Regions from separate parts of the Sphingopyxis sp. PAMC25046 genome, predicted to be linked through region 3. Evidence: predicted binding sites of a transcription regulator. Region 3 holds the regulator's gene; each other region holds the start of a gene.
What was found. The regulator LexA, encoded in region 3, represses DNA repair genes until DNA is damaged. The targets are predictions, from matches to a motif close to GTTCCNCNCTTGTTCT.

Region 1 (5,078 bases), 680 kb from region 3:
CGCGGCGATGTCGGCGGTCGCGGCGATCGCATCGGGAAAGAGCGCGAAGCGCCTTTCCATCTCGGCGGGCGACTTCAGCGCCCGGTCCGCGAAACGCTCGCGCTTGAACCCGAGCGCATCGACCGTTGTCTTCTCGCGGATCGCCGTCAGCACGTCCTGCAATGGCCGGCGCTCGGGCGCGTGATAGAGGATGTCGCCGCAGGCGACGGCTCGCACCCCGACATCGCGCGCGAGATCGTCGAGCGCGCGAAGCCGCGCGAAGTCGCCGGGCCGCCGGCGGAGACCGAGCGCCAGAAACGCGCGCGGGCCGAAGGCCTCGCGCAATTCGGCGAGATCGAGCCGGGTCCGGTTATCCGCCGCGTCCGGAACGAGGATCGCGACGAGGCCCTGCGAGCCGGCGGCGATGTCGGGCCAGTCGAGCCAGCATTGCCCCTTGCCGCCGCGCGCCTTGCCCAAGGACAGCAGCCGCGTCAGCCGCGACCAGGCCGCCCGATCGGTCGGATAGAGGAGGATCGCGCGGCCGTCGCGCAGGTCGACGCGCGTCCCGGCGATCAGCCGGACGCCGGTCGCCTCCTGCCCCGAAAGACCCCGCACCATGCCGGCGACGCTGCCCCGGTCGCAAAGGCCGAGGGCCGTATGGCCCAGGCAGGCTGCGGCCGCGAACAATTCTTCGGGCGAGGACGCCCCCCGAAGGAAGGAAAAATGGCTCGTTACCTGGAGTTCGACATAGATCGTCATCCGAAGACGCCGTGCATGTACCAACTGAGATCGCCGGTCTGGTCTTCGATCGCGTCGCCGCGCCGGAACAGCCAGAAGCGCTCGCCGCTTTCCGCCTCGACCCGAAAATAGTCGCGCACCGCCCACATCTCGCCGGGACGGCGCCACCATTCGCCATGGATGCGTTCGGGTCCGTCGCCCGCGACTACGGCATAGCTCCGCCCGCGCCACGCGAAGCGGCGCGGTGGATGATCGGGGAGCAGCGCGACCACGCCCGACAGCGCCTCGGGCCGCGCGAGCATCCGGATGGGCCGCGGCCATGCTGGCCAGCCGGCAGGCTTGGCCAGCGGGCCGGCGCGGCCGATCGCGCGCTCGGGCACGTCGCTCTCGATCGGCCGCAGCCGGAACAGCGCATCCGCGCCGGCGCGGCCCGCGAGCCGGTCGACGAGCGGCGCGAGGTCGCGCGCGCGCGCCTCACCATCGAGCGGAACGCCAAGCGCCACCGGCGCGAGGCGTTCGACCGCAGGCGCCGCGAGCGTCATCGCCTCGATCCCGAGCCCCGGTTCGATCCGGTCGATCCGCAGTCGGAACAGGCGCAGCAGATGCGCCGCGTCGCGCGTCGCCCGCGCTGTCCCGACACTCACGATCTGCTTCGCTGCGTCGACCCGCTCGCACGTCAGCACGGCCGATCGCAGTCCGAGCCCACTTTGCTCAAGCAGCACCACCAGATCGGCCAGCAGGTCCGCGATCACCTGCTCGATCGCCTCGGCGGTCCCGATCGGCTCGAGGAGTCCGCGCTCCGCGCGTGGCACATCGAACGGGACCACCGGGACGATCGGCTCGGGCACAAAGCCGCGCGCCTGGTCGAGCCGCAGGGTCGCGGCGCGCCCGAGGCGCCGCGCAAGCGGCCCGCGCGGCATGGGATAAAGGTCGGCGACCCGCTCGATCCCGAAGCGCGCGGCGGCAGCGAGCGCCTCCGGCGTCAGCCGGAGCGCCGCCAGCGGCAAAGGAGCCAGCGCCTCCCCTTCCCTCCCTTCCGGCAGGACCTGAACCTCGCGGCCGCCGTAGCGCGCGAGCGCGTGTGCGGCGCCGGCTGTTCCGGCGATCGCGACACGCGCGCTGAAGCCGAGGCGCTTGAGAAAGCCGCGCAGACGCGCGGCGAAACTCTCTTCTCCCCCGAAGAGATGGCTCGCCCCGGTCAAATCGAGCCACACGCCATCACTGCCCGACACCGCCGCACTTGGCGTCCAGTGGCGCGCCGCGTGCAAGGCGAGCCGCGCGAGCCATGCCGCGTCGGCGGCCGGGTCGGCATCGAGCACGTCGAGATCGGAGACGAGCGCCCGCGCATGCGCCGCAGCCATGCCGACGGCGAGGCCGAGGTCGCAGGCGAGCGGACAGGCCGCGGTGACGAGCTCGCGCTGCCCGGTGCGCGCGATCACGATCGTCGGGCGCGCGCCCCACAGCAGCGGCAGCGGCACGACAGAACCGCCGCCGACGCCATCGTCCGACCGCACATTCCGGAAAACCGGCGCCGCCGCTTCGCTGCGCCGACCGAGCTCGCGCATCGTCGGGCGCTGGTGCGCCGGCAGCGAGTCAATTGCAGCCGCCGGTCCCCTGTCCTGCGCCCAGCGCGCGCCGGGGCGCCAGCCGCCGCCGCGCGGCACCGAGCAGGTGCCGGGATTGTCGTCGACGGGTTCAGGAAAGCGCGGGGCAGCCCGCCCCCGGTCAGGCGGCGCGTTCGATCGCGACGGATGCCGCTCTGCCATCCGCAGCCGCTCTATCGCGAGCTGCGGAAGGAAGAGCGAGGCGACCCTGGTCATCGCACGCCTCCAGTTCGAGGGAGAAAGGCGGCCCGCCGCGCTGGCGGACAAGCTCGACATTCCATCGCCCGCGCCCGACGCCGGACGTTGCAAGGCGCCCCGACGGCAGGGTGGCGATGCGCCAGCGCGTGCACGCGAGCGACGGGTCGGCGAGCGGACATTGGCCGTATCGACGGTACCGGCGATAGAGCAGCATTGGCGTCCTGCCCTCCGAGGCGGCGAGCTGAAGCCGCCGCGTCGCCGTCTGGTCGGCCGCCTTCACCTCGGCGACGACGCAGGCGAGCGCACCGTCGCGCAGTGCGTCCTCGCACATCATCAGGAGATCGCGATCGTCCTTGCCTTGGGCATAAAGGATCGAGCCCGGGCCAAGCCCTGCTTGTTCGAGCGCGGGCGCGTAGAGATCGAAGCGCGTCAGCGCCCAGAGGACCGAGACATCGGGCGCCGCCGCGAAGCGGGCGGCGATGCCGGCAGTGAATAATGTTGCGGCCGCATCGTCGCTCCAGCTCGCCGACGCGCCCGCAACCTCGTGGAGGCCTGCCCCGTCGAGGCCACCTCCGGCAAGAAAATGATCGAGCGGTCCGATACCAAAGGGCAGCACGGGCCCGCGCGACGCGGCGACGCGCGCGACCGCTTCGCGAAGCGCGGCAAGGTCCTCGGCGCTTGGCCGGAGCGAAATGGGCGGGATGCTCATGCTGGTATCGACTCAAATGTTCTCTATATGTTCCACCCGCAACGAACATCCGTCAAGACAGCTGCGACGAAGGACTGTGGATCATTCAGCGCCCCGTCACGTTCGGCCTTGTAAATCAGGAACAAATTATGCCGATCACAACCGATCTTCCTTGGGAAACGCTCGCGATATACGCCGTCGGCGCTGCACTGATCCTCGTCATCCTGTTCAAGATTCCCTATGTCGGCCGCGTCTTCCGCGCGCTCTTTTCGTTCGCGCTGCTCGCCTTCGGTATCTTTCTCGTCCTGCAGCACGCGCCCTTCGATCCCAATCTGTCGCGCGTCACCGAAAGCCTCGGCCTCGATGCCCAAGACGTCGTTGGCGACGAGGTACGCATACCGATGAGCCGCGACGGCCATTTCTGGGCCGAAGCCGAGATCAACGGGACGAAGCGCCGCATGTTGATCGACAGCGGCGCGACGGTGACCGCGATCTCCCCCGCGACGGCCGCGGCAGCCGGCGTCGCTGCCGACGCCACGCTCGTCCCCATCCTGATGCAGACGGCAAACGGCACGGTTCGCGCCGATGCGGCGACCGTCGACAGACTGTCGATCGGAGGAATCGATGCCCGGAAACTCAAGGTTGTCATTTCACCGGGGCTCGGCACTACCGACGTCTTGGGCATGAATTTCCTGTCGGACCTGCAAAGCTGGCGGGTCGAGGGGGGGACGCTGATCCTCCTGCCAAAGCAGGCACACGCAAGCGAATAGAGCGGAAACGGGCCGTGACGCTGCGGTCGCCCTGTAACCAAGCTTGCCTTCCCGTGAGACCAGTCAACGGGCCAAGCCTGTTTCGGCGGGGGTGCGGCGGCACGGCCCCGGAGCCATGGACGCGGCAGACCGAGGTGTGATCTCCGGCAGGTCCCGTCCGCCGACGAGAACCCGGGAAACCGCCGATGGTTTCAGGATCTCGCGAAAATATTCATGGCAACTTTTGCCCTTCGCGGTCGGTTTCTTCCCGGCACAGCGAACACAGCAATGGAGTCGATCATGAGCATCGAAGGAAAGATCAAGGAAGCCGCCGGCTATGTGAAGGAAGAAGCCTTCGAGAACGGCGACAGCCCCGAAGCCAAGCGCAAGGCGCAGGAAGGCCGCGACCTTCGCAACGAAGGCCGCATCGAAGATGGCAAGCCGCCGAAGACGGGTACTCCCGGCACCGAAAACTGAAGACCCTCGCCACTTCTCCCGTGGCAAACTCGGCCCGCCTTGGCGGGCCCTTTATTGCGCGCTCGGCGTTCCGAGCTTCGCCAACGTCAGCTCGTCGCGTACCCCGCCGAACCAACGGTCGAGCGCTGCCGCGAACAGCGGCCGGCCGCTCGCAGCCTCGAACAGGGTGAGCGACGACCGGAGCTTGGTTGCGTCCGTCTCGCCCAACACGGCTACCGGGTCGCTGCCGATCAGGTCCTGCAGCGCCTCGGCGCACTCGACATAGCGGGGCCCGAGTAGCGGATGGGCTAGATAGGCGCGCGCCTCCTCGATATCGGCAATCGCATAGCGCTGCGCCATCGCGCTTCGCCCAAGCCCGGCGAGCTGCGGAAAGATGAACCACATCCAGTGCGTGCGCTTGGCCCCGCGACGGATTTCCTCGAGCGCGCGCGGGTAGATTTGCTCCTGCGCGGTGACGAAGCGATCAAGACTGTCATCACCGCTCGTCACAGCGCAAACGCTCCCTGCGCCGGGGGCTTGCCATAAACCTGTTGGACCTCGATCATGCCCTCCGGCAGCCACTGGAGCACGTCGGCCGCCGGGGTTCGCGGGTCGAGCCAAGCGGCCCATTTGTCGCGGGGCAGCGGGATGATCTGGCGATGGTGA
Region 2 (5,078 bases), 640 kb from region 3:
CGCGAGCCGCCAGAACTCGATCGCTCGATCACCAAGCCCTTCGAAATCGGGATCTGACGCAGCGGCTATCCGCATGGGTTCATATGGCACCGGTTGACTGTTAGTTCTGTTTTTGTTCTCATGGCGACCATGTCCCGAATCGCCGATGAAATCCTGCTCACGCATATCGAAGTCGCGATTGCCATCGCGTCCGAAGCAACGCTTGTCGGGCTCGGTGCTGACGACCCGCGAACCCAGCGCAATGCTCGTGTCGATCTCGCGCGCCATCTGGTTGAACGCATGCAGGGTTTGGAGATCGAAGGCGAGGGGAATGCCAGCAGGAGCTCGCAGCCCACTCTCTTTCCAGGCGATCTCTCGCCGATGGGCTGACCAGCATTGAGATGTGGCTGAGGTAATACTGGCTTATTGCAGGCGCGTCGGGCGATCCTTGCCCATCAGCTCTGCCACGCGTTTGGCGATGGCTTTCCAGGTGGCGATGCCCGCCTCGTCCTGTGCCAGCGCGAGCGCGCCGATCTGCTCGGCGACATGAAGCGGTGCATTCTCACCATGGGTTTTCAGGACCTGGTTGGCACAAGCCCAGAGTTCCCAATCGCTCAACATCAGCCGAGACGTCCAACAAGGCCGAGTAAGAACGCGATCAAACCGTAGCCCACGACACTGCTGGCGAGGAGCAGTTCAATATTGAATTTGGAGCGAGGAGGGCGGGATTGTCCTGCTGGCCAGATCTGATCGCAGATGAGCTCGTTGAACCCGGCGCGGCGTCCGCAGACTTCCACTTCGCATCCGATCAACCGGCGTACTCTACGCCCGGCGTCGAGCTCCCACACCCCGCCGCCCGAATGCAGTTCAAGTCCGAAGGGGCCTTCGGCAAGACGGCCTGTCAGACGGAGTTCCGGGCCTAGCGGCATGCAGGCCCTTTCCAGTAGCGATCCCAACGCAGCACTGTGCGTGTCTGGATCATCGAGCAGGAGAGATCGGCTCCGTTCGGCAGTCGGCACCAGGCAGCCGTCCGGTTGCCGCCTGCCGAACCTTCCGACCGGCATGTCAATCTCGGTCCAAGAACCACGACGTGCCCTGTCGAGATGGTCCCTCGAGGGCCGCCAAGAAGATCGACGAGCGCGTCGCGCGCTTCGGTAGCCGACGCGTCGGGGCAGGGCTGGTTGGTCCGGCATGTTCCGTCCATTTCGCGCGCGGCGATCCCGGCGATGCGGACATGGGGGCCTTCGGCGCACCATATGGGCCCGTCGCCATCCCACACATGCGTGGGTGTGCAGGTAAAGGTCTGGCCGGCAGCGACGATCGAGGCAGCGAGGAGGGCAAGCATTGGCGAGCTACCTAGCGAAGCGCGCGGCCGAACCAAAGCACGCGGCCGACAATATTGATCGTCCGCTTCTCCAGTCCGCGCCAACTGGGATAGGCCGGATTGTCGCTGAGGACCGAGACCCGCTTGCCTTGCGGCTCGATTGCGACCCGCTTGACGCTGAGCATGTCGTCCATGCGCAGCACATAGATCCCGTCGCGCAGCCGCGACTGTCCATCGTTGAGATCGACCATGACTTCATCGCCGTCATGCAGCGTTGGCTCCATCGAATCCCCGTGCACGGCGATGATCGAAAGGCTCGTCGCCTTGCTTGCGGTCAGACGGCGCAGCCACTTCTCGTCGAACCCGAACTGGGCGCATTTGGATTCCATTTCGGCCAAAGCGCCGTGCCCCGCCGAGGCTTCGACATCAAGAACCGGGACATGGACCAGTTCGACGACCGGGCCGGATCGCCGTTCGGGCGCACCGAGGATCTTCTCGTCTACTCCGAAGAAGCGGGCGAGCACGGAGCGGTCCTGCTCGTCCAGTTGGCGGGGGCTGCCGCGGCGGATGTATTGCTGGATATAGGCCGCGTTGCGTCCGAGAAGGCGAGAAATCGAGGAGTAATTACAGCCTCGTTGCTGGATCAGATCGTCCAGGGCTTTGCGTGCATCTTCCATCGCTGCGGGTCCTATCGCATCCGTCTAGGAAATTCGATCCTAGACTCTAGGAAGTCTTCCTAATAAGAACATATCAAGAACACAAGCGGAAAGCGAGTCGAAGGCGATGGAGCTCCTGGACCAGATCGAGGGCTATTTGGCGCGAAGCGGTACGAAGGCCAGCATGTTTGGTAGGCAGGCCGTCGGGGACCCCCGTTTCGTGCAGGATATGCGCGAAGGGCGTCGACCCAGGCGCAAGACAACGCAACGTGTCCTTAATTTTCTCGCGTCTACAGAGGGAGTTGCGTCCACGCGCTCGGATCATCTTGACGTGTTGGCGGATTAGATTCGTATTGCCTTAATCACATCCGTACAGTAGGTGTGCCCATACAGAAACTGGTCAGTCCAGCTTTTGTGGGGGCTACGGGGCATGGACGGCGAATCAGGATTACGAAGAGGGGTCGAGAGCAGGCTGGAATTCATCGAATTCCGGTTGTTCTGGGAAGGCCACGTAAACCGAAGCGACATCGTCGAGACATTCGGGGTTTCGATCAATCAGGCGTCAGCCGATCTCAACAGATATCTGGGTCTGGCCGAGACCAACATGGTCTACGACAAAAGCGCACGGACCTATGTGCGAAGCTCTTCCTTCAAGCCAATCTTCCATAAGCCTGACGCCGAGCGGTACCTCACCCAGATCCGGTCGATAGCTGACGGGATCATTACTCCTGACGATGCCTGGATCGGCAGCGTTCCGGGGTTTGCTTGCGCGCCAACACCTGCCCGCGGTGTGTCTGCCCCCATTCTCCGAGCGGTCGTGACCGCGATCAAGCGCAAGGAAGCACTCGAGGTCCTTTATCAATCGATGTCCTCGCCGGATCCGTCCTGGCGCTGGATCGCGCCGCATGCCTTGGTCTTTGACGGGTTCAGATGGCACGCCCGGGCCCACTGCGTCCGTAGCGGGGAGTTCAAGGACTTCGTCCTGTCCCGCATCGGAGAAACGCGCGCGAGCAAGGCTAGCGAGGAGACAGCTTCGCGCGATCATGATTGGCTCGATGACATTGACCTCGTCATCGCGCCCCACCCTGAACTGAGCGTCGGCCAACGAAAGGCAATCGAACTCGATTATGCGATGGAAGGGGGTAGGGCGACCATCCCGGTCAAGCGCGCGCTCCTATATTATGCGCTCAAGCGGCTTGGGCTCGACACCGACCCGTCGGCTCGGCGGCCTCAGGATCAGCAGATCGTTTTGTTGAATGCCGACGCGATCAACTCTGCACTGCGAGCTGAAACCTCCGCTCAGACACACGGAGCGCAGGATGCTTGAGCACCTTCAGCAATTGGTTGCCGATGCGGCGCAGCTCAACAGCAAGTTGGTCCTCGTCGTTGCGAATTCTGGAGGAGGCAAAACCGCTCTGCTCGCCGAATTCGCTAAGACCCATGATCTGCAGATCATAAATGTCGGTAGCGAACTCTCGAACCTGCTTCTTCCAATCCCGTCTTCGCAAAGAAGCTTCGAGGTGTTGGGCGTATTGAGGGGCATGCTGTCGCATCACCGCGATCGCGGGGTAGTCGTACTCGACAATATCGAAGTCATGTTTGATGCAGAATTGAAGATAAATCCCTTCGATACGATCAAACGCTTGGCCCACGCTATGACAGTCGTCGTGGCGTGGCCGGGAGATTTCAAGGATGGCCGCCTGCTTTACGCAAAAGTGGGTCATCCCGAGCACTGCGATGTCGCCGTAGATGGCGCAATCGTACTTGAGTTGAACTGAGCTTTGAGAGGAATTTTGGAGATGTCCATGCAGTATGGCGATCTCATTCAGTTTGAACCGATTGAATCGGTCATTCAGCTTCTGGACGCGAACCGTCCGGACGAAGCGAAGAAGCTCGTCTCGACCTACGTGATTTCCGACGATATGGCCGAGCGCATCGCAACGCAGATCGTCCCGCAGCTGTCGTTCGACGAAGCCGTCGATCACAAGGGACTTCTGGTCGTCGGCAACTACGGTACGGGTAAATCGCACCTCATGTCCGTGTTGTCGCTCGTCGCCGAGGATGCCGCCTACGTTCCCTTGATCCGTCATCCCAAAGTGGCTGAAGCCGCGGCAACGATCGCCGGCAAGTTCAAGGTCCACAGGATCGAAATCTCTAGCCAGATGTCCTTGCGCGACATCATCACGCAGCAGCTGGAACTTTTCCTCGAGAAAAACGGCGTCAGCTTTTCCTTCCCGCCTGCGGACCAGGTGATCAACAACAAGGCGGCCTTTGAAGAGATGATGGCCGCGTTCGCGGAAGTTCATCCGAACCAGGGCGTGCTGCTCGTTGTCGACGAATTCCTTGAGTATCTGCGGTCTCGCAAGGATCACGATCTGGTTCTCGATCTCTCGTTCCTTCGCGAGATTGGTGAAGTCGCAAAGCATCTGCGTTTTCGCTTCGTGGCCGGTGTTCAGGAAGCCATCTTCGACAGCAGTCGTTTCCAGCATGTTGCGGACAGCCTGCGCCGCGTGAAGGATCGCTTCACCCAAGTGCTTCTCGCACGCCAGGACGTGAGCTTCGTAGTCGCCGAACGTCTCCTCAAGAAGACCGCCGATCAGCAGGACAAGATCCGAACGTACCTCACCCCGTTTGCAAAATTCTATGGCTCAATGAACGAGCGCATGGACGAGTATGTCAGGCTCTTTCCTGTGCATCCCGACTACATCGGAACGTTCGAGCGGCTGGTATTCACCGAAAAGCGTGGCGCTCTCGTAACCTTGCGCGATCAAATCCAGGCGATCCTGAAGGATGAAGTTCCGAGCGATCGGCCAGGCCTTATCGGCTACGACAAATTCTGGGACACCGTCACGTCGAACTCCGTCCTTCGCGCGGACCCCAACATTGGTCCGGTGCTGAAGGTATCTGAAGTCCTCTCGGAGCGCGTGACGAAAGCTTTCACGCGTCCTGCATACAAGCCCATGGCACTGCGCATCATCGATGGCTTGTCGGTGCATCGCCTGACCACCGGCGGCGACATCTACGTTCCGGTGGGCCCCACTGCCGAAGAGCTTCGTGACACCCTGTGTCTCTTCCAGCCTGGCATTGAGGACATGGGTGGGGAGCCGGAAGCCGACTTG
Region 3 (5,078 bases):
TGGTGCTCGGCGACATTCGCCTCCTCGAAAAGAGCGGCGGCCGCTCGGGCGACTGGCGCGCCGAATGAGCGGACTGCTCGCCGTCGAGGATGCACAGGCACGGCTCGTCGCGCTACGCGAACCGCTCGATAGCGAAAATATCGCCTTTTCCGAATCACTTGGACGCCATCTTTCGCGCGATATCGTTGCGCTGCGCGACCAGCCCGCGGCACCGCTCTCGGCGATGGACGGCTACGCGATCCGCTTCGACGACTTGCCGGGCCCGTGGACCGTCACCGGCGAAAGCGCTGCAGGGACCGCGCCCGACCGCAGCGTGGGTCCCGGTGAGGCGATGCGCATCTTCACCGGCGCGATGCTTCCCCCCGGCGCCGACGCGGTGATCGTGCAGGAGGATGTCGCACGCGAGGGCGACGCGTTGACGCTGACGCGCGACGGCCCCGGCGCGCGCGGGCGCCACATCCGCTCGCGCGCAGCCGATTTCGCTGCGGGCGACTGCCTTCTCCCCGCGGGCACGCGTCTGACCCCGGGCGCCATCGCCGCGGCGGCGATGAGCGGTGCGGGGGACCTCGCCGTCGGCCGCCGCCCGCGCGTCGCGATCGTCACGACCGGCGACGAACTCGTCCAGCCCGGACGGCCGCTCGCGCCCGGCCATATCCCCGAAAGCAACGGCGTCATGCTCGCCGCGATGCTCGTCGGCGAGATAGCTGCGCCCACGCCGCCGCGCCATATTCCCGACGACCGCGCGAAACTCGCCAGTGCGCTCAAGGAGTTGGCGCGACGTCACGACGTCATCGTCACCGTCGGCGGCGCGTCGGTCGGCGATCACGACCATGTCCGCGGCGCGCTCGCCGATGCTGGTGGACGGCTCGATTTCTGGAAGATCGCGATGAAGCCCGGCAAGCCGCTGATTGCGGGAACGCTCGGCGACGCGGTCCTCCTCGGTTTGCCCGGCAATCCCTCGTCGGCCTTCGTCACCGCGACCTTGTTCCTGCTCCCGCTCGTCCGTCACCTTGCCGGCGCGAGCCATCCCTTGCCGCCCGTGCATCGAGCACCGCTCGCCGCGCCGCTCGGCGAAGGCGGAACGCGCCGCGATTACCTCCGCGCGCGACTCGAAAATGGCCGCCTGACGCCGATGATCGGGCAGGAAAGCGGCCGCACGCTTCCACTCGCCGCGGCCAATGCGCTGCTGATCCGCGATATCGGCGCGCCCGCGCGCGATGCCGGAGCCATGGCGGACTATATCGTCATCGCTTGACAAGTTCCGCTTTGTTCCACTATCGTTCTCAATATGTCCGATATGACATCATGGAGAACGACCGATGTTGACCGCGAAGCAGCATGAACTGCTCCACTTCATCCAGCTACGCCTCGACGCGAGCGGCATTTCGCCCTCGTTCGAGGAGATGAAGGAGGCGCTGGGCCTCAAGTCGAAATCGGGCATACACCGGCTGATAAGCGCCCTGGAAGAAAGGGGTTTCCTCCGCCGTCTTCCCAACCGTGCGCGCGCGCTCGAAGTGCTCAAGGTGCCCGAATCGGCGACAGCGGCACGCGAACCGGCGCGCGAAAATGTCGTGCCGCTGCGCAAGCCCGCGCCCGCGATGCGCCCGATCGCGGCGAACGACATCGTCGAGGTGCCGCTGCACGGCAAGATCGCCGCCGGCGTGCCGATCGAAGCGTTCGAGGATCACAACAATCTCGCCGTCCCCGCCGCGCTGCTCGGCTCGGGCGAACATTATGCGCTCGAAGTATCGGGCGACTCGATGGTCGAAGCAGGAATTTTCGACGGCGACTATGCGCTGATCCAGAAGGCGAGCACCGCGCGCGAGGGCGACATCGTCGTCGCACTCGTCGACGGGCAGGACGCAACGCTCAAATATTTCCGCCGCGAAGGGCAGATGATCCGGCTCGACCCGGCGAACAGCGCCTATGAGCCGCAGCGTTACCCCGCCGAGCGCGTCATCGTGCAAGGGCGGCTTTCGGGACTGCTTCGTCGTTACCACTAAGCTGCTGCGGCAGCCGCCACGGATGCGCGTCGCCCGCGCGAAGCGCGGCGACGGCTTCTGGCGCTTCGCCCAGATAGATCGCCAGCCCGCCGGTTTCGGCGAGGCTGTCGCGGTCGATCGTGATCCAGCGCCCCACGCATTCGTGCGGTAGCCAGCGGTCGCTGATCACGACGTCGGCGGCGGCGCATGCCGCTGCCATGTCGGCTCCCTCGATCCGGTCGCGCCCGTGCGATGCCAATATGATGCGCCGCGCGCTGCCCTCACCCTGCGCCCAGCGGCAGAAATCGCGATTGCATTCGACATGACCCAACTCGGCGAGGGCAAGGAGCGGTGCGTCGACCCCGGCCGCCTCGGCGACCGTATCGCGGACATAATCGCCCGCGCGGTCGCGCAGCAGCGCATAGCCGCCGTCGGGAAGCGCGGCGGCGATATGGCGCCCGTCGCCGGTGACGAGCAGGTCGGGGCGCGGCGCGGCGAGCAGCGCCGCCATGCCGATCGCCAGCGGCACCGCCCCCGCGTAGCGCCAGCGCGTCCGCCATAACAATATCCAGAGCCCGCCGAAGACCGCGAACGCAAATCCCCACGGTGGAAAGTTCGGCATCGTCGCCACCGCACCCGGCGCGTTGGCGACCCCATGCGCCAGCGCGATCAACGCGCGCAGGGCCTGTTCGGCCACCCACCAGAAGGGCGCGCCCAGCCCGACGCTATCGAACAGCAGCGCGAGCGCCTCCGCCGGCATGATGACAAAGGTCGTCAGCGGGATCGCGACGACATTGGCGAGCGCGCCGTAGAGCCCCGCCTTGTGGAAATGGAACAGTGCGATCGGTGCCAGGGCGACCTCGACGACGAGCCCGGTGATGAGCAATCCGGCGATCCCGCGCCCCAGGCGGAACAGCCATGGCTCGTCGCGGCGCGCGAGGAAACGCTGCATCGGTGGGCCCTCGTGGAGCGCGATGATCGCGGTGACCGCGGCGAAGCTCAACTGGAAGCTCGGGCCCACGAGCGCCTCGGGCCGCCAGATCAACACGATCAGCGCGCCCGCGGCAACAAGCCGCAGCGTCAGCGCCTCGCGCCCCATCAGAAAGGCGACGAGCACGAGCAGCGCCGCGATGAACGACCGCAGCGTCGGCACCTCGGCGCCGGCGAGCCATGTATAGCCCCCGCCCGCGAGCGCCCCCGCCGCCGCCGCGAGCGGCAGGACAAGGCCCGCGAGCGCCAGCCGCCGGTTGAGCGCCAGCAAGCGCATCGCCAGCAGCATGGCAAAGCCGACCACCGCGGTCACATGCAGCCCGCTGATCGACAGCAGGTGCGCGAGGCCGCTGCGGCGCATCGCCTCCTCGTCGGCCTCGGAAATTGCGCCGCGGTCGCCGGTCACCAGCGCCGCCGCGATGCCGCCCGCCGAACCTTCGACCTCGCCCTGGATATGCGCGCTCAGCCGTGTGCGCAGCGGCGGCGCGGCGGCTTCCTTTCCCGGCACGCGGGACACCTCGCCCAGTATCGTCCCGACCGCGCCGATGCCGTCGAACCAGGCGCGCTGGGCAAAATCATAGCCGCCGGGCAGGCTCGCGGTCGGCGGCGGCATCAGCCGCGTGCGGACGCCGATCGTTTCGCCCTCGGCCAGCCCCGCGGCCTGCCCCGCGCGCAGCGTCAGGCGCACACGCGGCGGCAGGTCGCTCCGCCGCTGCGGCAGCGCGAGGATGCGGACCTGTCCCCTTGCCGGAAGCGGCTCGACACGCTCGACGATGGCGGAAAAGCTCGTCGTCACCGGCGCCGCGAGCACGGGCGCCGCGACCCACAGCGCGCGAGTCCAGATCAACAGGATTCCTGCCGCCGCGGCCCCGCTTCCGACGAAAAGCGAGCGGCCGAGCCGGCTGTGCCATCCGACGAGCAGCCCGAACAACAGGCCCGCCGCCAGCGCCAGCAGCAGCCCGATCCAATGCGCATGCGCCGGCAAGGCGAACCAGGCCGCAATCCCCGCGCCCAATGCGACGGGGAGCCAAAGCCCGATCCGCTCGCGCTCGGCTTCGAGCCGCGCTTCGAGCGCTTCGCCCGTCCGTTGCAGGATAGCCGCCCGACGCGTCGAAATGGGCGTTTGAAGCGGACTTGTCGCCATGCTAGGGGCACCCCCGATCCCCGTCCAACAGGGCGGCAAAGTGAGTGAAAGAGGCCGTAGTGGCAACCGAAAACCCAACCAGAACGGCCGGAGCGACCCCCGAGGCGACCGGCGCCGATGTCGTGACCCGCTTCGCGCCCTCGCCGACCGGCTATCTGCATATCGGCGGCGCGCGCACCGCGCTGTTCAACTGGCTCTTCGCTCGCCATCACGGCGGAAAATTCCTGCTCCGCATCGAGGATACCGACCGCGCGCGCTCGACCGATGCCGCGATCGATGCGATTCTCGACGGGATGCAGTGGCTCGATCTCGATTGGGACGGCGAGACCGTGTATCAGTTCGCGCGCGCATCGCGCCATGCCGAGGTCGCGCACGAGCTGCTCGCCAAGGGCGCCGCCTATCGCTGCTATCTGACGCAGGACGAGCTCGCCGCGATGCGCGCCGAAGCGCAGGAAAAGCGCCAGCCCTTCCGCGTGCGCAGCCCGTGGCGCGACCGCGACGACGGCGATCCCGCGGCGCCGCATGTGCTGCGCCTCCGCGCGCCGCAAGACGGCGCGGTGACGATCGCCGACAAGGTACAGGGCGAGGTCACCGTCCAGAACGCCGAACTCGACGATTTCATCCTGCTGCGGAGCGACGGCACGCCAACCTATATGCTAAGCGTCGTCGTCGACGATAACGATATGGGCGTCACGCACGTCATCCGCGGCGACGACCATCTCAACAACGCCTTCCGCCAATTGGCGCTGCTGCGCGCGATGAACTGGCGCGAGCCCGTCTATGCACATGTCCCGCTGATCCACGGCGCCGACGGCGCGAAGCTGTCGAAACGTCACGGCGCGCTCGGCGTCGATGCCTATCGCGACGAGATGGGCTATCTGCCCGAAGCGGTGAACAATTATCTCCTCCGTCTCGGCTGGGGCCACGGCGATGACGAGATCATCAGCCGCGAACAGGCGACC
Region 4 (5,078 bases), 1.8 Mb from region 3:
GGTTGTCGAAGCTCGACCAGACGGTGTTCCAGTCGCCGCGCGTCGCACCCTTGCTATATTCGGTCGCGCGCGTTTCGAAGAAGTTGGCGTGCTCGACGCCGTTCAGCAGCGGGGCGAGCCAGGGGAGCGGGTGTTCGTCGATCATGTAGATCGGCTGGAACCCGAGCTGCCCGAGACGCCAGTCGGCGATGTAGCGGATGTAGCGCTTGATCTCCTTCGGCGTCATGCCGGGGACGGGGCCCTGTTCGAACGCGAGGTCGATGAACGCATCCTCGAGCCGCACCGTCTTCTGGCAGGTGTCGATGATGTCTTCCTTCACCGCCTTGGTCAGGCAGCCGCGTTCCTTCACGAAGGTGTGGAACAGCTTGATGATGCCCTCGCAGTGGAGGCTCTCGTCGCGGATCGACCAGCTGACGATCTGGCCCATGCCCTTCATCTTGTTGAAGCGCGGGAAGTTCATCAGCATCGCGAAGCTGGCGAAAAGCTGGAGCCCTTCGGTGAAGCCGCCGAACATCGCGAGGGTGCGCGCGATATCCTCGTCATTCTCGACCCCGAAGGTGCCCATATAGTCGTGCTTGGCGCGCATCTCGTCATATTCGAGGAACATGCCATACTCGCTTTCGGGCATGCCGATCGTGTCGAGCAGATGGCTGTACGCCGCGATGTGCACCGTTTCCATGTTGCTGAACGCGGTCAGCATCATCTTGATCTCGGTCGGCTTGAATACGCGGCCGTATTTTTCGTGGTAGCAATCCTGCACCTCGATATCGGCCTGGGTGAAGAAGCGGAAGATCTGGGTGAGCAGGTTGCGCTCATGGTCCGAAATCTTCTGCGCCCAGTCGCGGCAATCCTCGCCCAGCGGCACTTCCTCGGGCACCCAGTGGATCTGCTGCTGGCGCTTCCAGAAATCGAACGCCCAGGGATATTCGAAGGGCTTGTAGGTCTTGCGGGCTTCCAAAAGCGACATCGGCTTACTCCAATCGAAACTCGGTCCAAATCCCCTCTCCCCTTGTGGGAGAGGGAGGGGCCCAAGGCGTCAGCCTTGGGAGGGTGAGGGGGTGTCGGCCCCGTTCTCCCTCATCCAGCCCTGCGGGCCACCTTCTCCCACAAGGGGAGAAGGGAGGGTGGACGCGATCGAGGCCAATACGCCCTCCAGATTCGTCATCACATCGTCATTCCAGAAGCGGATCACCCTGTATCCCTCACCTTCGATGAAGCGTGTCCGCGCTTCGTCTTGGGCGACCGCTTCGCCATGCTGTCCTCCGTCGATCTCGATCACCAGCCCCGCGGCGTGCGATGCGAAATCGGCGAAAAAGGGCCCGAGAGCTTGCTGGCGGCGGAACTTCGCGAGGGGAAAAGCCTCTCGCAAGGCGCGCCACATGCGCTTCTCGGCATCGGTGGCGTCGCGTCGGAGCTGGCGTGCTCTTTCGGTCGTCCACCGGGGGAGGCCGGCCTTGCGGCCTCTTCCCCTCACCCTCCCATCGCCGCTCAAGCGGCGACGGGCCCCTCCCTCTCCCACAAGGGGAGAGGGGTCATATTCACTGGCACGCCAGACACTCGTCGTAATCGGTGCTGCCCGCCAGTTCGAACTTCGCCGCCTCGGGCGTGTTGTCGGCCTCGACCCCGCCCGCGAAGCCGGCGCGCTGCACCGATTTCGAGCGGAGATAATAGAGCGATTTGATGCCGAGTTCCCACGCGCGGTAGTGGAGCATGAGCAGGTCCCATTTCTCGACGTCCGCCGGGATGAACAGGTTCAGCGAGGCGGCCTGATCGATATAGGGCGTGCGGTCGGCGGCGAGTTCGAGCAGCCAGCGCTGGTCGATCTCGAAGCTCGTCTTGTAGCAGTCCTTCTCGTCCTGCGTCAGGAAGTCGAGGTGCTGGACGCTGCCGCCGCGTTCGAGGATCGAGTTCCAGATCGCGTCGCTGTTCTTCGCCTTGTCGACGAGCAGGGCTTCCAAGTGCGGGTTGCGGATCGAGAAGCTGCCCGAGAGCGTCTTGTGCGTGTAGATGTTCGCCGGGATCGGCTCGATGCACGCGCTGGTGCCGCCGCAGATGATGCTGATCGACGCCGTCGGCGCGATCGCCATCTTGCAGCTGAAACGCTCCATCACGCCCTGATCGGCGGCGTCGGGGCAGGGGCCGCGCTCGTTCGCGAGCAGCATCGAGGCGGCGTCGACCTGCGCGCGGATATGCTTGAAGACGCGGAGGTTCGACGATTTCGCCATCGCGCCCTCGAACGGCAGGCCGCGCGCCTGCAGGAAGCTGTGGAAGCCCATGACGCCAAGGCCGACCGAGCGTTCGCGGCTCGCGCTGTACTTGGCGCGCGCCATTTCGGGCGGGGCGCGGTCGATATAGTCCTGGAGGACATTGTCGAGCATGCGCATGACATCCTCGATGAAACGCTTGTCGCCGTTCCACTCGTCCCAGGTTTCGAGGTTGAGCGACGAGAGGCAGCAGACCGCGGTGCGATCGTTGCCGAGATGGTCGCGGCCGGTGGGCAGGGTGATTTCGGAGCAGAGGTTCGAGGTCGTGACCTTGAGCCCGAGGTCGCGATGATGCTTGGGCATCATGCGGTTCACCTGATCGATGAAGATGATGTAGGGCTCGCCCGTTGCGAGGCGCGTCTCGACGAGCTTCTGGAACAGCCCGCGCGCGTCGACGGTGCCGCGGACGCTCTGGTCCTTGGGGCTGCGCAGGTTGAATTCGGCGCCGTCGCGGACGGCCTCCATGAACTCGTCGGTGATGAGCACGCCGTGGTGGAGGTTGAGCGCCTTGCGGTTGAAGTCGCCCGACGGCTTGCGGACCTCGAGGAACTCCTCGATCTCGGGGTGCGAGATGTCGAGATAGCAGGCGGCCGAGCCGCGGCGGAGCGAACCCTGGCTGATCGCGAGGGTCAGGCTGTCCATCACGCGGACGAAGGGGATGATGCCGCTGGTCTTGCCGTTCAAACCGACGGGTTCGCCGATGCCGCGCACCGCGCCCCAATAGGTGCCGATGCCGCCGCCGCGGCTCGCGAGCCAGACATTCTCGTTCCACGTGCCGACGATGCCCTCAAGGCTGTCGTCGACCGAATTGAGGTAGCAGCTGATCGGGAGGCCGCGCCCGGTGCCACCGTTCGACAGCACGGGGGTCGCGGGCATGAACCACAGCTTCGAGATATAGTCGTAGAGGCGCTGCGCATGGTCCTGATCGTCGGCATAGGCGTCGGCGACGCGCGCGAAGAGATCCTGATACGATTCGCCGGGGAGGAGATAGCGGTCCTGCAGCGTTTCCTTGCCGAAGTCGGTGAGCAGCGCGTCGCGGCTCGCGTCGGTCACGATGTCGAAGCGGCGCGCGTGAACCTTGGGCTCGCTGCCGTCGTTGAGCTTCGCAGCAGACTTCGGCTCGGGCGCCGAATCATTCTTCGATTCGCCCTTCGCTTCGGAGGCCGCCGGAGCGTCATTCTTCGCCAGTTCCATCGTCGCCACGTCGCTCGTCTCCACCCGTTCGCTTTCCCGAAAATCCATCGCATTCGCCCCCGATCTAAACGCGCACATGGGTGCGCTTTGTTCCTGTCTTGTTCGACTCAGGGCGAAGCCCCGATCCTAGCATCTAAACCCGTCCACGGGGCACTTTTTTTGGGCGCAGCAAGGGTTTTTCCGGGTCCATATGCGATGGACGACGGAAATCCGCCACTTGCAGCCGAATACTATTTATTGGGGTGCCCCCGTGGTTGACCCACCACCTATAGTGCCACGTCGGCGCGACGATGCAAGACGGTAAATGACAGGTTGAAGACTCAACTCGTCGATAATTTGATTCGTCTCGTCGTCCCCGATGCACGCGCGAAACGCGCCGCGCCAGCGTTTCCGCGGCTTTGCGGGCAAAGGGGCGGATACGGGTGCGGGACCAAAATTTTTTCGGTCGCGAAGAAGGGCTTGCCGCGACGCCGCCGTTACCGACGCGCGATGCGGCGAGGGGAGCGAGGGTTTCGCCCGGTCGCCTGCGTGAACCCCCCGCGCAGATCGTCGTCGGGCAAAAAGAAAGGGCCCCGGCGATGCCGGAGCCCGATCACTAACTCTATGCTTTCAGGTCAGGCCTGACCGCCACCGTTGCCGGAGCCGCCGCCACCCATCCATCGCCAAAACCAACCCATGACCAATCTCCTGTTCAGACTGCCCACGCGGGAACAGTTAACGGAGCATATACCTTAATTAGTAAGGTAAATCGAGTCTTAACTATAAACATTACCGCCAGTTTGGCAGTTATGCGATGCGGTTTTGAGGATGGGCGCTGAGGGCCGCGGTCAGTTCGGAAAACAATTGGGGTTTTCCAAGATGATAGCCTTGGCCGACATCGCAGCCGAGGCCGGCGAGCAGGGCCATGGTTTCACCGTCCTCGATGCCTTCGGCGACCGCGACGGCGCCGAGGCGGTGCGCGAGATCGATCGTCGATTTGACCACTTCGAGGTTCCGCTGCGAATCGCGCATCGTCATCACGAATCGCTTGTCGATCTTGATCTCGTCGGCCTCGATCTCGGTCAGATATTCGAGGTTCGACTGGCCGGTGCCATAATCGTCGATCGACAGGCGAATGCCCGTCCGGCGCAGCTGTGCGAGCGTCTGGCGCGCCTGGCGGCTGTTTTCGATCTGCGCGGTTTCGGTGATCTCGATCGTCAGCGTTTCGGGGGGCAGGTGATGCGCGGTCAGCATCACGCGGATCGTGCCGACAAGGTCGCTGTGGTCGAGCAGGCTCGCCGACAGGTTAACCGACATGTTGATGTGGATGCCACGCTCGCGCAGCTGCGCCGCCGACCGGATCGCCTGATCCATCACGAACAGCGTGAGGCGATAGATATCCTGGCTCTTTTCGGCCTGGACGATGAACTCGTCGGGCGGGATCGGCCCGCGCGTCGGGTGCGTCCAGCGCGCGAGCGCCTCGACCCCGACGAGCTTTTTCGACGCGATTTCATATTGCGGCTGGAAAGCGACCCAGATGTCGCCGCCGGTCAGCGCATCTTCGAGCTGCGAGTGGAAGCTCAATTGCCAGCCGGCGTCTTCCTTTTGGCGCGAGGTATATTTGGTCCATAGCGCGCGCGT

Region 1: a site for LexA is predicted at 3,247-3,262, ahead of E5675_RS15770 (protein ImuA). Genes of this name have one in related genera too.
Region 2: a site for LexA is predicted at 2,057-2,072, ahead of E5675_RS09480 (S24 family peptidase). Genes of this name have one in related genera too.
Region 4: a site for LexA is predicted at 3,548-3,563, ahead of E5675_RS03960 (ribonucleoside-diphosphate reductase subunit alpha). Genes of this name have one in related genera too.

The regions. Positions count from the first base shown of each region.
Region 1 is NZ_CP039250.1:3,341,961-3,347,038, forward strand. Features, by position in the region: gene E5675_RS15760 (error-prone DNA polymerase) at 1-738, opposite strand, end outside; gene E5675_RS15765 (DUF6504 family protein) at 735-2,537, opposite strand; gene E5675_RS15770 (protein ImuA) at 2,443-3,228, opposite strand; gene E5675_RS15775 (TIGR02281 family clan AA aspartic protease) at 3,357-3,977, shown strand; gene E5675_RS21540 (hypothetical protein) at 4,257-4,433, shown strand; gene E5675_RS15780 (DUF1810 domain-containing protein) at 4,485-4,922, opposite strand; gene E5675_RS15785 (SOS response-associated peptidase family protein) at 4,919-5,078, opposite strand, start outside.
Region 2 is NZ_CP039250.1:2,015,865-2,020,942, forward strand. Features, by position in the region: gene mobF (MobF family relaxase) at 1-57, shown strand, start outside; gene E5675_RS09460 (hypothetical protein) at 130-369, shown strand; gene E5675_RS09465 (hypothetical protein) at 403-600, opposite strand; gene E5675_RS21735 (DUF5818 domain-containing protein) at 600-908, opposite strand; gene E5675_RS21740 (hypothetical protein) at 899-1,324, opposite strand; gene E5675_RS09480 (S24 family peptidase) at 1,336-1,980, opposite strand; gene E5675_RS09490 (WYL domain-containing protein) at 2,390-3,286, shown strand; gene brxF (BREX-3 system P-loop-containing protein BrxF) at 3,279-3,737, shown strand; gene E5675_RS09500 (DUF6079 family protein) at 3,759-5,078, shown strand, end outside.
Region 3 is NZ_CP039250.1:2,657,051-2,662,128, forward strand. Features, by position in the region: gene moaC (cyclic pyranopterin monophosphate synthase MoaC) at 1-68, shown strand, start outside; gene glp (gephyrin-like molybdotransferase Glp) at 65-1,255, shown strand; gene lexA (transcriptional repressor LexA) at 1,320-2,003, shown strand; gene E5675_RS12550 (ComEC/Rec2 family competence protein) at 1,957-4,116, opposite strand; gene gltX (glutamate--tRNA ligase) at 4,176-5,078, shown strand, end outside.
Region 4 is NZ_CP039250.1:849,662-854,739, forward strand. Features, by position in the region: gene E5675_RS03950 (ribonucleotide-diphosphate reductase subunit beta) at 1-967, opposite strand, end outside; gene E5675_RS03955 (endonuclease domain-containing protein) at 1,037-1,381, opposite strand; gene E5675_RS03960 (ribonucleoside-diphosphate reductase subunit alpha) at 1,539-3,506, opposite strand; gene E5675_RS03965 (EAL domain-containing protein) at 4,245-5,078, opposite strand, start outside.